DNA from 3 places in the Paenibacillus sp. J31P190 genome. Region 2 is predicted to be linked to each of the others. Evidence: riboswitches for the same ligand, from Rfam matches in the RefSeq annotation. Region 2 holds a riboswitch; each other region holds the start of a gene.
The links. A riboswitch is a leader RNA that binds a small molecule or an ion and turns the genes downstream of it on or off. The one in region 2 is predicted to bind ZMP and ZTP.
Positions count from the first base shown of each region.

Region 1: linked by a shared signal. The riboswitch ahead of rpiB (ribose 5-phosphate isomerase B) and the one ahead of AC58U0_RS08110 (bifunctional 5,10-methylenetetrahydrofolate dehydrogenase/5,10-methenyltetrahydrofolate cyclohydrolase) in region 2 are both predicted to bind ZMP and ZTP.
Region 3: linked by a shared signal. The riboswitch ahead of AC58U0_RS03030 (GNAT family N-acetyltransferase) and the one ahead of AC58U0_RS08110 (bifunctional 5,10-methylenetetrahydrofolate dehydrogenase/5,10-methenyltetrahydrofolate cyclohydrolase) in region 2 are both predicted to bind ZMP and ZTP.

Region 1 covers NZ_JCAUAS010000016.1:157,839-161,111, reverse strand. The annotation lists gene AC58U0_RS24940 (L-threonylcarbamoyladenylate synthase) at 1-653, shown strand, start outside; gene AC58U0_RS24935 (manganese efflux pump MntP) at 718-1,278, shown strand; gene AC58U0_RS24930 (low molecular weight protein arginine phosphatase) at 1,337-1,930, shown strand; ZMP/ZTP riboswitch at 2,007-2,087, shown strand; gene rpiB (ribose 5-phosphate isomerase B) at 2,191-2,649, shown strand; gene AC58U0_RS24920 (TIGR01440 family protein) at 2,690-3,273, shown strand, end outside.
Region 2 covers NZ_JCAUAS010000003.1:224,892-228,164, forward strand. The annotation lists gene AC58U0_RS08105 (FAD-dependent oxidoreductase) at 1-1,703, shown strand, start outside; ZMP/ZTP riboswitch at 1,783-1,862, shown strand; gene AC58U0_RS08110 (bifunctional 5,10-methylenetetrahydrofolate dehydrogenase/5,10-methenyltetrahydrofolate cyclohydrolase) at 1,925-2,776, shown strand; gene AC58U0_RS08115 (hypothetical protein) at 2,903-3,082, shown strand.
Region 3 covers NZ_JCAUAS010000001.1:710,785-714,057, reverse strand. The annotation lists gene AC58U0_RS03040 (glycosylhydrolase-like jelly roll fold domain-containing protein) at 1-227, shown strand, start outside; gene AC58U0_RS03035 (prolyl oligopeptidase family serine peptidase) at 465-1,736, shown strand; ZMP/ZTP riboswitch at 1,900-1,981, shown strand; gene AC58U0_RS03030 (GNAT family N-acetyltransferase) at 2,027-2,572, shown strand; partial or broken gene AC58U0_RS03025 (ABC transporter permease) at 2,652-3,149, opposite strand; partial or broken gene AC58U0_RS03020 (PadR family transcriptional regulator) at 3,163-3,273, opposite strand, start outside.

The sequences.
Region 1 (3,273 bases), on a different contig from region 2:
GTGAAGCGGGACTTCCCATAGCCGCGCCGAGTGCCAATAGCTCAGGCAGACCTAGTCCAACACTCGCCTCTCATGTCAGAGATGATTTGGATGGTCGGATTGGCGGGATCGTGGATGGTGGTGCAACGGGGGTTGGTGTCGAATCGACTGTGATCGAGCTTGTAGATGGTGAGTTGTACATTTTGCGTCCCGGTGGTGTTACGGCAGATCAGCTGCAATCGGCACTGCCTACTATTCGGATTCATGAGCCAGAGCGGGAAGAGGTACAAGATTCCGAAACACCGCGTGCTCCTGGGATGAAGTACACGCATTACGCACCACAAGGATTTATGCATATCGTTCAAGGAGAAGATACAGAAGCTGTTGCTGAATGGATTCAAAACGATATTGATGCTGCCAAGGTACGTGGTGAGTCAACGGGTATTCTTACTTTTGAGGAGAGAGCCTCTCGTTACCATGCTGATTTGGTTATTGCCTGCGGATCGTTATCGCAACTGGAAACAATCGCTCAGGATCTTTATGCTGCGTTAAGGCAATTTGATCAAGAAGGTATTCAATATATTGCTGCAGAGGGTTGTCCAGAAACGGGGATTGGCCTCGCGATTATGAATCGACTTCGTAAAGCAGCCGGTCATCGGCTTGTACGTGTTTAGCTAGCATGATTCCCTGTTTGTCCGCATATCTTGAGAGAGAAACGTGGACAAGGGGGATAGCGCTATGCTCGCATCTGGGGTGGAGTTTGGGCAGCTGGTAACAATTATTATTATGGCGATTGCTTTGGGCCTGGATGCTTTTTCCTTAGGGATTGGCATAGGGATGAAGGGTATTCGTTTGATTGATATTATGAAAATTAGCTTCGTGATTGGAATATTTCACGTTCTCATGCCTTTGATGGGGATGTTTATGGGGCAATATGTTTCATTGCTGCTTGGGAATGTCGCTACAGCGGCTGGGGGATGTTTGCTCATTCTTTTGGGATCGCATATGGTGTATAGTTCGATTCGTGGAGAAGAAGCAACTTCTTTTGATCATAGGTCAGCTTGGGGCCTGACAATCTTCTCACTTAGTGTCAGTATTGATTCATTCTCTGTGGGTGTATCCCTAGGTATGTTTGCTACAGATATTGTGTTGACGGTGCTGATATTTGGTCTGTTTGGAGGTTTATTATCCATCGCTGGCTTGTTGGTTGGCAGGCGGGTAAGCGGCTGGGTTGGCGAGTATGGCGAGGCGTTTGGCGGGCTAATTTTGCTCACGTTTGGGATCAAGTTTTTACTATGATACAATAGGGGTATAGGAAGTTTTGGTCTTAGCTTATGCTTACGATTAGGAGGGAATCATGTTGCGAATTCTATTTGTCTGTACAGGAAATACGTGCCGCAGTCCATTAGCAGAAGGTTTGCTGCGTATCAGGGTGCACCAAGAAGGGCTTGCGGCGGAGGTTCGTTCAGCAGGGGTATCCGCGGTAACGGGCGGTCCAATTTCCCGAAATAGTGCATCGCTTTTACTGGAAGCGGGATTCAAGGAGCCCATTAGTTCTTTGGCGATCCAAGAGTCTGAAGTGAATTGGGCTGATCTCATTTTGACGATGACGATGGGGCATAAGCGTACGGTTATCCAGCGGTTTCCGGATGCGATTGAGAAGACTTTTACGCTCAAAGAGTACGTAGAGGATGACACTCATATTTTACAGGCGATTGAGGAGAGGGAGCAGCTCGTTACGGAGCTTCAGCTCAAACAGGCTCTTTCGCAAGCAGTTTCTGCAGAAGAAAGAAGCCGTATTTTTAAACTTGAACATGCGATTCCTGACTTTGATATTTCTGACCCGTTCGGAGGTTCCATAGAGATTTACAGACAGACGGCTGAGGAAATCAGCGGGAGTTTAGATAAATTGGTTCAGAAAATACGTGCACGAAATGAAGGCTCCAAATAACCCAGGTTCTAGATATACGAATTGCGGATACATCTTTACACATGGGGTAGAATGCGATAAAATAGAGATATCAATCAAGACTCAATGTAACTGGCGACGAGTGGGAGTAACCACAATGGAGCATTGAGCTATACGGCCGGTCGCCTGGGCAAAAGAGCAACGCGCGTTTTCTAGCGTGTCCGCTCTTTTTTTCGTTTTCTGGTGAGCTTTGGGATATAATAGGATGGTCGAATTCGAACAAGCAAAGGAGCGTTCTATTCATGAAAATTGCCTTAGGTGCGGATCATGCAGGCTATCGTTTGAAAGATGTTATCATTCCTTTTATTGAGTCATTAGGTCACCAAGTCGTCGATTTTGGCTGCAGTTGTGCAGATTCGGTCGATTATCCCGACTATGCGCTTAAAGTTTGTGAGCAAGTGGTATCAGGCGAAGCTGACAAAGGTATTTTGATTTGCGGAACGGGTATCGGGATGTCGATTGCCGCGAATAAAGTTCCGGGCATCCGTTGTGCACTCGTACATGATCTATTCTCAGCGAAGGCGACGCGTGAGCACAATGATACCAACGTACTAGCCTTAGGGGAACGTGTTATTGGACCGGGTGTAGCTGAGGAAATCGTGAAAATCTGGCTCGAAACCGAGTTTTCTCAAGGTGTTCGTCACCAGAATCGCATTAACAAAGTGCAAAGTATAGAAGACCGTTTCACACTGCACCCATAGCATATTTCCTAACGGAAAATTCCAGAAACGAGGGATCATGATGACAGATTCCATTCTTTCTACTATTGCCGAGGCTTTGGAAACAAATCTTCGGGAATTGGTCAAAGTCGGCAATCTCAGATCAGGTCAAATTCTGATTATCGGAACGAGTACGAGTGAAATTCTCGGGCACAGGATCGGTACATCAGGTACGCTGGATGCGGCCAAGCCGATTTTTGATACGGCGCAGCGCATAAGCCGCGAGTTCGGGCTGCACTTAGCCTTTCAATGCTGCGAGCATTTGAACCGTGCAATCGTTATTGAGGAAGAGCTGTTATCGCATGCGCCTCAGCTTGAGCCAGTCTCTGTCATTCCGGTGCCAAGGGCCGGAGGTTCAATGGCCTCCTATGCGTATCGCCATTTCGCGAAGCCGGTCGTTGTTGAGACGATTCAGGCACATGCGGGAATCGATATTGGCAGCACACTCATCGGTATGCATCTTCGCCCAGTTGCTGTGCCAGCAAGGCCGCCAGTGCGTAACATTGGCCATGCCTATGTAACGATGGCTTTTACTCGACCTAAGCTGATTGGCGGTACAAGAGCTGTATACCTACCTGATGAAGCTGAACAACTCTATCAAACAGC
Region 2 (3,273 bases):
TCGCGGACGATATTACACTAGGAAGCACCATGCTGTTCTATACAAAAGACGCAGGCCGCCCGGTCAAATATATCGCACCAAGCTTCGCGAAAGACATCACTCAAACGTCCATTCCCATGAAACGCGTCATTCGCAGCGGAGATAATGGCTGCGCTTATTGGTGGATTGAGTGGGGCGGTGAGCATGATGTTGTACATGAAAATGAGCGAATCCGAGATGAGCTGTCCTCTGTTATCTATGGTATTTGGGATTATATCAAAAATTCCGGTAAATTCGAGAGTGAAAACCTGACGCTCGAATGGATCGGCTCCATTCCGGGGAAAAGAGAATATCGTCGTTTCGTTGGGGACTACGTGCTTAATCAGAACGATATCATCGCGCAGGAGCAGTTTGAAGACCGTGTTGCTTTCGGTGGCTGGTCCATCGATTTACATCCACCGCAAGGGATGTATGCCACAGCCAAAGGTTCTAAACATATGCATATGGACGGCAGTTATCATATCCCGTTCCGTTCCCTCTACTCCGTCAACGTGACGAATATGCTGATGGCGGGACGCAACATCAGCGCTTCCCACGTTGCCTTTGGCACGACTCGCGTCATGGCGACATGTGCCGTCATTGGCGAAGCCGCGGGCACAGGAGCCGCTCTTTGCGCGGCAAAGGGCATCTCCCCCCGCGAGCTGCACAGCAGCCACTTGAGCGAGCTTCAGCAGACGCTGCTTCGACAGGATGCAGCCGTCCTCGGTCTGAAGAACGCAGATGCGGCTGACCTCGTGCTCCGCGCAGAGATGACGGCGTCCAGCACCTTGACGCAACTTGCGCTAGAGCAATCTGCGTCGGTGCTGCCGCTGAACGCGCATGTGGCGCTTCTCGTGCCGGCAGATCCGTTCATTGACGGCATCGAGCTGCTGCTGGATGCTTCGGCGGCAACGGAGCTGACAGTCGAGCTTTGGAGTACTGGGAAGCCGCAGAACTACGTCCCACACACACAGGTGACGTCCATTCAAATAGCTGTGGCTAAGGGTTCTCAGCAGTGGGTAAAGGCTGCTCTTTCTTGGCACCCTGAAACCGCTCAGAATGCTTTTATCATTCTCAGAAGCAACCCGGCGCTTTCCGTCCATCTATCCGCTAGACCACAAACGGGTGTGCTGTCCTTCAAGCATGATGCTGCATCAGAAGAAACCGTAGATTTCGGTGATATGCATCATCATCAGCCGGTCATTAATTGGAGCGCTAAAGCATTTATCCGGAAGCCAATCTGCTTCCGTCTGCTCTCGCCCACATCCGCATTCGCAGCCGATAAAGCTGCCGATGGGTATAAGCGTCCTTACGGAGGCCCTCATCTATGGTCGTCAGCCGGCCTTGAGGTCTCCCAGCCTGAATGGCTTGAAGCCAGTTGGCCAGAGGCTGTGCAGATTCGAAGTGTACATCTCACTTTCAGTGATGACGTGAACGAAGATTTAATTAATTTGCATCATCATCGGACGGAATTCGAGATTATTCCTGAACTGGTCAAAGACTATAAAATACAGGCCTTCGTCGGCGGTGACTGGATCACAGTGGCTGATAGGCTCGATAATCATACACGTAATCATGTTCATCTTTTGCCGGAAGCTGTGACGACTGATCGACTTCGCGTGGTCGTTGAAGCGACGAACGGGACGGAACGGGCAGAAATTGTAGAAATCCGTTGCTATGGTTGATCAAGACAATTATCAACAACCATCAATCATTTTAAGAGTTGCGTAGTCCATAACCTTCCATTATGATTAGATTAATTAAAAGTTGATGTGTGACTGGCGAAGCATGGATACCCATGAGGAAGCACATTGATCTTACAGCCGTACGCCTGGGCAGAGGTAAGGGGGAGTCATCCCCCTTACCTCTTTGTGTTTTTACAAACAAATGAAGGGTTGAGGGTAAAATGAATTCAGAAAAATTAATTTTGGATGGTACACGTGTCGCGAAAAGCATGAACGAAACTTTAGTCGAAAGAATCAACCAACTGTCCGCAAGAGGTGTCTTACCGTGTTTAGCTACCATACTTGTTGGCGATGACCCTTCTTCCGAAACCTATGTACGTATGAAAAGCAGCGCATGCAAGCGGTTAGGCATTGATTCCAGACGAATCCACCTAAATAAAGCAACTACAACAGAGGAGCTTATTGCTGTTATTCAACAATTAAACGCGGATCCTCAAATCCATGGTATTTTATTGCAGCATCCGGTTCCGCACCATATTGATGAAAGAGCCGCGTTTGAAGCCATTCAGATCGAAAAAGATGTGGATGGCGTTACCCTCCTAGGCTTTGCTCAAAATGCTTTTGGAGCGGCCAGCTTTCCATCCTGTACCCCGGCAGCCATTCTAGCTATTCTGGATTATTATCAGATTCCAATTGAAGGCAAGCATGCGGTAATCGTTGGTCGGAGTCCGATTCTAGGTAAACCCGTATCACTTATGCTCCTGAACAGAAACGCAACCGTAACCATTTGCCATTCAAAAACAAATAATCTCCCCCTAATTATCGGGTTAGCTGATATTGTTGTTGCAGCAGTTGGTAAACCTGCTTTTATTCAAGGAGCATGGATGAAGGAAGGTGCTGTCGTTTTAGATGCTGGATATAATGCTGGCAACATTGGCGATGTCGATTTCGAAGCTTGTCTAATAAAGGCAAGTGCAATTACCCCTGTCCCTGCTGGAATTGGCCCGGTGACCATCGCCATGCTGCTCAAACACACCGTTCTTGCTGCCGAAAAAAGCAATCTTATAACTTGAGTTTCCGACATTCTTTTTTCTAAAATAGGTCTTAATAACCCTTGTTTAACCTTACATGGTGTGTTATATTAAAAGTGCATCAAATCAAGGTTTCCACTTCAAAAAGTTGACATAGGAGTGATACAAATGCCCAATAATTCCGTGCAAATCCCGCAAGGTGAAGAATTGATTCGTGTGGAAATGACGGTTAAGGAAGCGCTTGCATTGACAGGCACTAAATTTAACCAAAACCACAAATTAGAGACAGATGCGATCAAGAAGGTTAAACAATCCTTAGAAGATAAATTGCTGACACCGAACCATTAATCCATACCTATTCAGAGCTCAGCCCTGACGGACGATTCCAATTCGTTCGCGGGGCTTTTTAATTTTATCGCATCAAATTCGGTCAAATGCTTATAATAATCTCGCAGCGCAAAAATCCTACATTTTAAGGAGTGAACAACCATGTCTGAGTCTCATAAAAAAACAGGACAATCCCAAAAAAATACAACGGC
Region 3 (3,273 bases), on a different contig from region 2:
TGGGTGAGGTCTATGAAACGGCACAAGTATGGATAAACGGTGAGGAAGCGGGAGTGCGCATTTGTCCGCCTTACCGCGTTGAGATCCATGGCCTGATCAAGAAGGGCAAAAACAAGCTTGTCATCGAAGTTACGAATACGTTGGTGAAAGAACATCCCGACTTTTTGTCTGCCTATGCGCAACAGGAACCAAGCGGACTTATTGGACCTGTGCGAGTGGTCAGATAATAAAAGTTCAATTTTTTTTGATTTAATCAGCTTTTATGCAGATAGCGGGAGCAGCTTGTACAACGGCTGCTCCCGCTCTTTTCCATGTGTAAATTTATGGTTGCATCAAATGGTCGCAAAAACGAAAAAAAAAAGTCGTCATATTGGATGTGAGCCTCCATATGTTTCCGTTAAAATGAAACAAGGGGGAAATGGCGGGAATCAAACATTTTATCTAAGAAAAAGGAGGATTTTGCTATGGGAAGAAGTTACTACGCAATTATCGAGATAACGGATTATGGTCCTTACGTTACCAAACTGGTACTGCCCATATCGGTGAACGTAAAGGCGGAAGAGGTGAAGCCGGAATGCTTTAGTGTATATGTCGAGAGGAAGGACAAGAAGGGTGAGATCCTGAAGCTTTCGAGGAACTGGTTAGAGAAGACGGAAAAGGAGTTAAGCAAGGGTTACTGCGTGGTGGAAGACGCTTATCCTTCCTGTAGCCAGGGTGTACGGAGAGAGGAAGGGGAATTCGTGACTCTAGAGATGAAGTATGGACCGCTCGATTCCTTATCCGCTGCAATTGCCTGTCCGAACAACTTCAACGAGTTTATCGTCAGCGATTATCGGATTACCCAGATTGCGGAAGTTCCGGCGAAGGAAGAGAGACTGACGGGATTGGTATTCGACCTGTGTGCAGGCAAAACCATGAAACAGGCGGAGAAGTTCCTGCACGGCATTTCCTCTTATGAAGAGGAGCCGCTAAAGTACGGCTACTTCGTGCCGCAGACTGGAAACGGCAGGCGGCCACTCATCATCTGGTTGCACGGAGCTGGAGAGGGTGGACAGGATCCGACCATCGCTTATACGGGCAACAAGGTGGTGAACCTGGCCAGCGATGCAATCCAAGCCAAGTTTGGCGGAGCTTACATGTTGGTACCTCAGACACCGACCTTCTGGATGAACGACGGCAGCGGACAGTACGGCAGATCAGGTAAGTCCAAGTACGGAGAGGCCTTGAAGGCTCTGATTGATGAGTTCATTTTCAGGAATGATGCGGCAATCGACACTAACCGGATCTATATCGGCGGCTGCTCCAATGGGGGATTTATGACCATGCGTATGGTGCTCGACTATCCGGATTTCTTCGCTGCTGCATATCCTGTATGCGAAGCGCTTTTCAATGACGTCATCCGTGATGCGGATATCGAAGCGATTAAGCATGTGCCGATTTGGTTTACCCATTCCAAGGATGATTTGATTGTAAAACCGGAGGAAACTGTAATACCGACTTATAAGCGCTTGATTGAGGCCGGTGCGAAGAATGTGCATTTCTCGTTCTTTGATAAGGTTGTGGACATCCATGGCTTGTTTGCGGATGAAAAGGGAGAACCCTTTAACTATATAGGGCATTTCTCCTGGATATATGCCCTGAACGATGACTGTCACCTGGATTATGACGGGAAGCCGGTCGTAGTGGAGGGGAAGGAAGTATCTTTGATGGATTGGCTTGCTATGCAGAGCAAGTAAGACAAGATCATGTATTCTTAGCCGAAAAAAGTAAGAAAGATGGCCGTCAGGTACTGACAAAATGCTACGCAAGTGAAAGTCGCCATCCAATTGCACTAACGGGAGAATAACGTAATAAAATCCTTGATTTCCTTATATTTTCCAGCTTATACTATAGTAAATATTTGGTATGAGTGACTGGCGAAAACGTAGATCACTACGGGGGAGCGCATATTTCATAAAAGCCGTTCGCCTGGGCAAAGTATTTGGTCAAATGACCGAATACTTTTCTATTTTAAGGGGGAATTGCATTGGTTGATTTATCAGATCGAAAGCCCCGTAAAGGTAAACTTAATAGCCAATGGATTGATATTAGAAAAGCTCTAATTGAAGACTTAGACGAGGTGCAGAAATTATATGTAGAAGCAGCTAAATGGATTCGCTCCTCGCAAGGTATCATTCAGTGGAACGAAGATACGTTTACGATGAATTATTTGGAGCAATTTATTCGTGAGAAAGATGTATTTGTCGCATACCTGGAGGGTGAGCTTGTGGGTTGTTTCTCTATCCAGTGGAAGTACGAGGAAATATGGGGAGAATTATTTCATGATAATGCGGGTTACATTCACAGGTTAGTTGTTTTGCGAAAGTATAAGGGACAGGGGATCGGAAGCCATTTCCTTACTTGGGCGAAAGACTATATAAAGAACGAAGGAAAGAAATGGTTAAGATTAGACTGCATGGCGGATAACCCAGCGTTAAATCAATACTACCTTAGTCAAGGATTGGTTTTCCAGGGGAGATACGACGGTCGTGGGTGGAGCGCAAATTTATACGAGCGTGAAATTATAGATTAGTTGAAGAAGTGGGTAAGGTATCCCATTTGAAATTTCTATGCTGACGCAGAACGATAGTTCAATACAAAAGGGCTGCCGAGGCGCTTGCGCCATCCACCGTTTTTGCAGACAGTCCGGAAATCGCCGCGACCCAAGTTAAGGCCAGTGTAAACAACGCGAGTATGCCTGCTACGGCAAGCCATGGCAGTATTCCTGCTGACGAACGAAAACCCATAATCAACGCTACGAGAATGATGACGACAACCGATAGGGCGTTGGATACCAGTGAGGTCAGCACATGCCCCCACAGTAAGGTGGAACGTGAAATCGGCATGGAGTGAAACCGCTCGAATATGCCACGTTGCTTATCCAAAAACAGGCGGTAAGCCGTATAGGATATACCGCTTGCAATCGCAATCAGCAGGATACCGGACAACAGGTAGTTCACATAGTTATCCGTACCGGTTTGGATTGCGCCGCCAAACACATAGACGAACAGCAGCATCATGGCAATCGGAGTGATGCAGACCGTGAAGATGGTGTCCATACTGCGAAAAATATGGCGCATGGAACGTCCAAGCATAACGCCCAGATTCATCGCCCCAATATCACTCGATATCGCCGTCTGTTTCAAGCCGCCGGACGCTGGAATACATCGTGGCTTCCTTTAATTCATACTCGCCGCCCGAGCGCTCGGCGATCAGTTTGACAATTTCGTACCC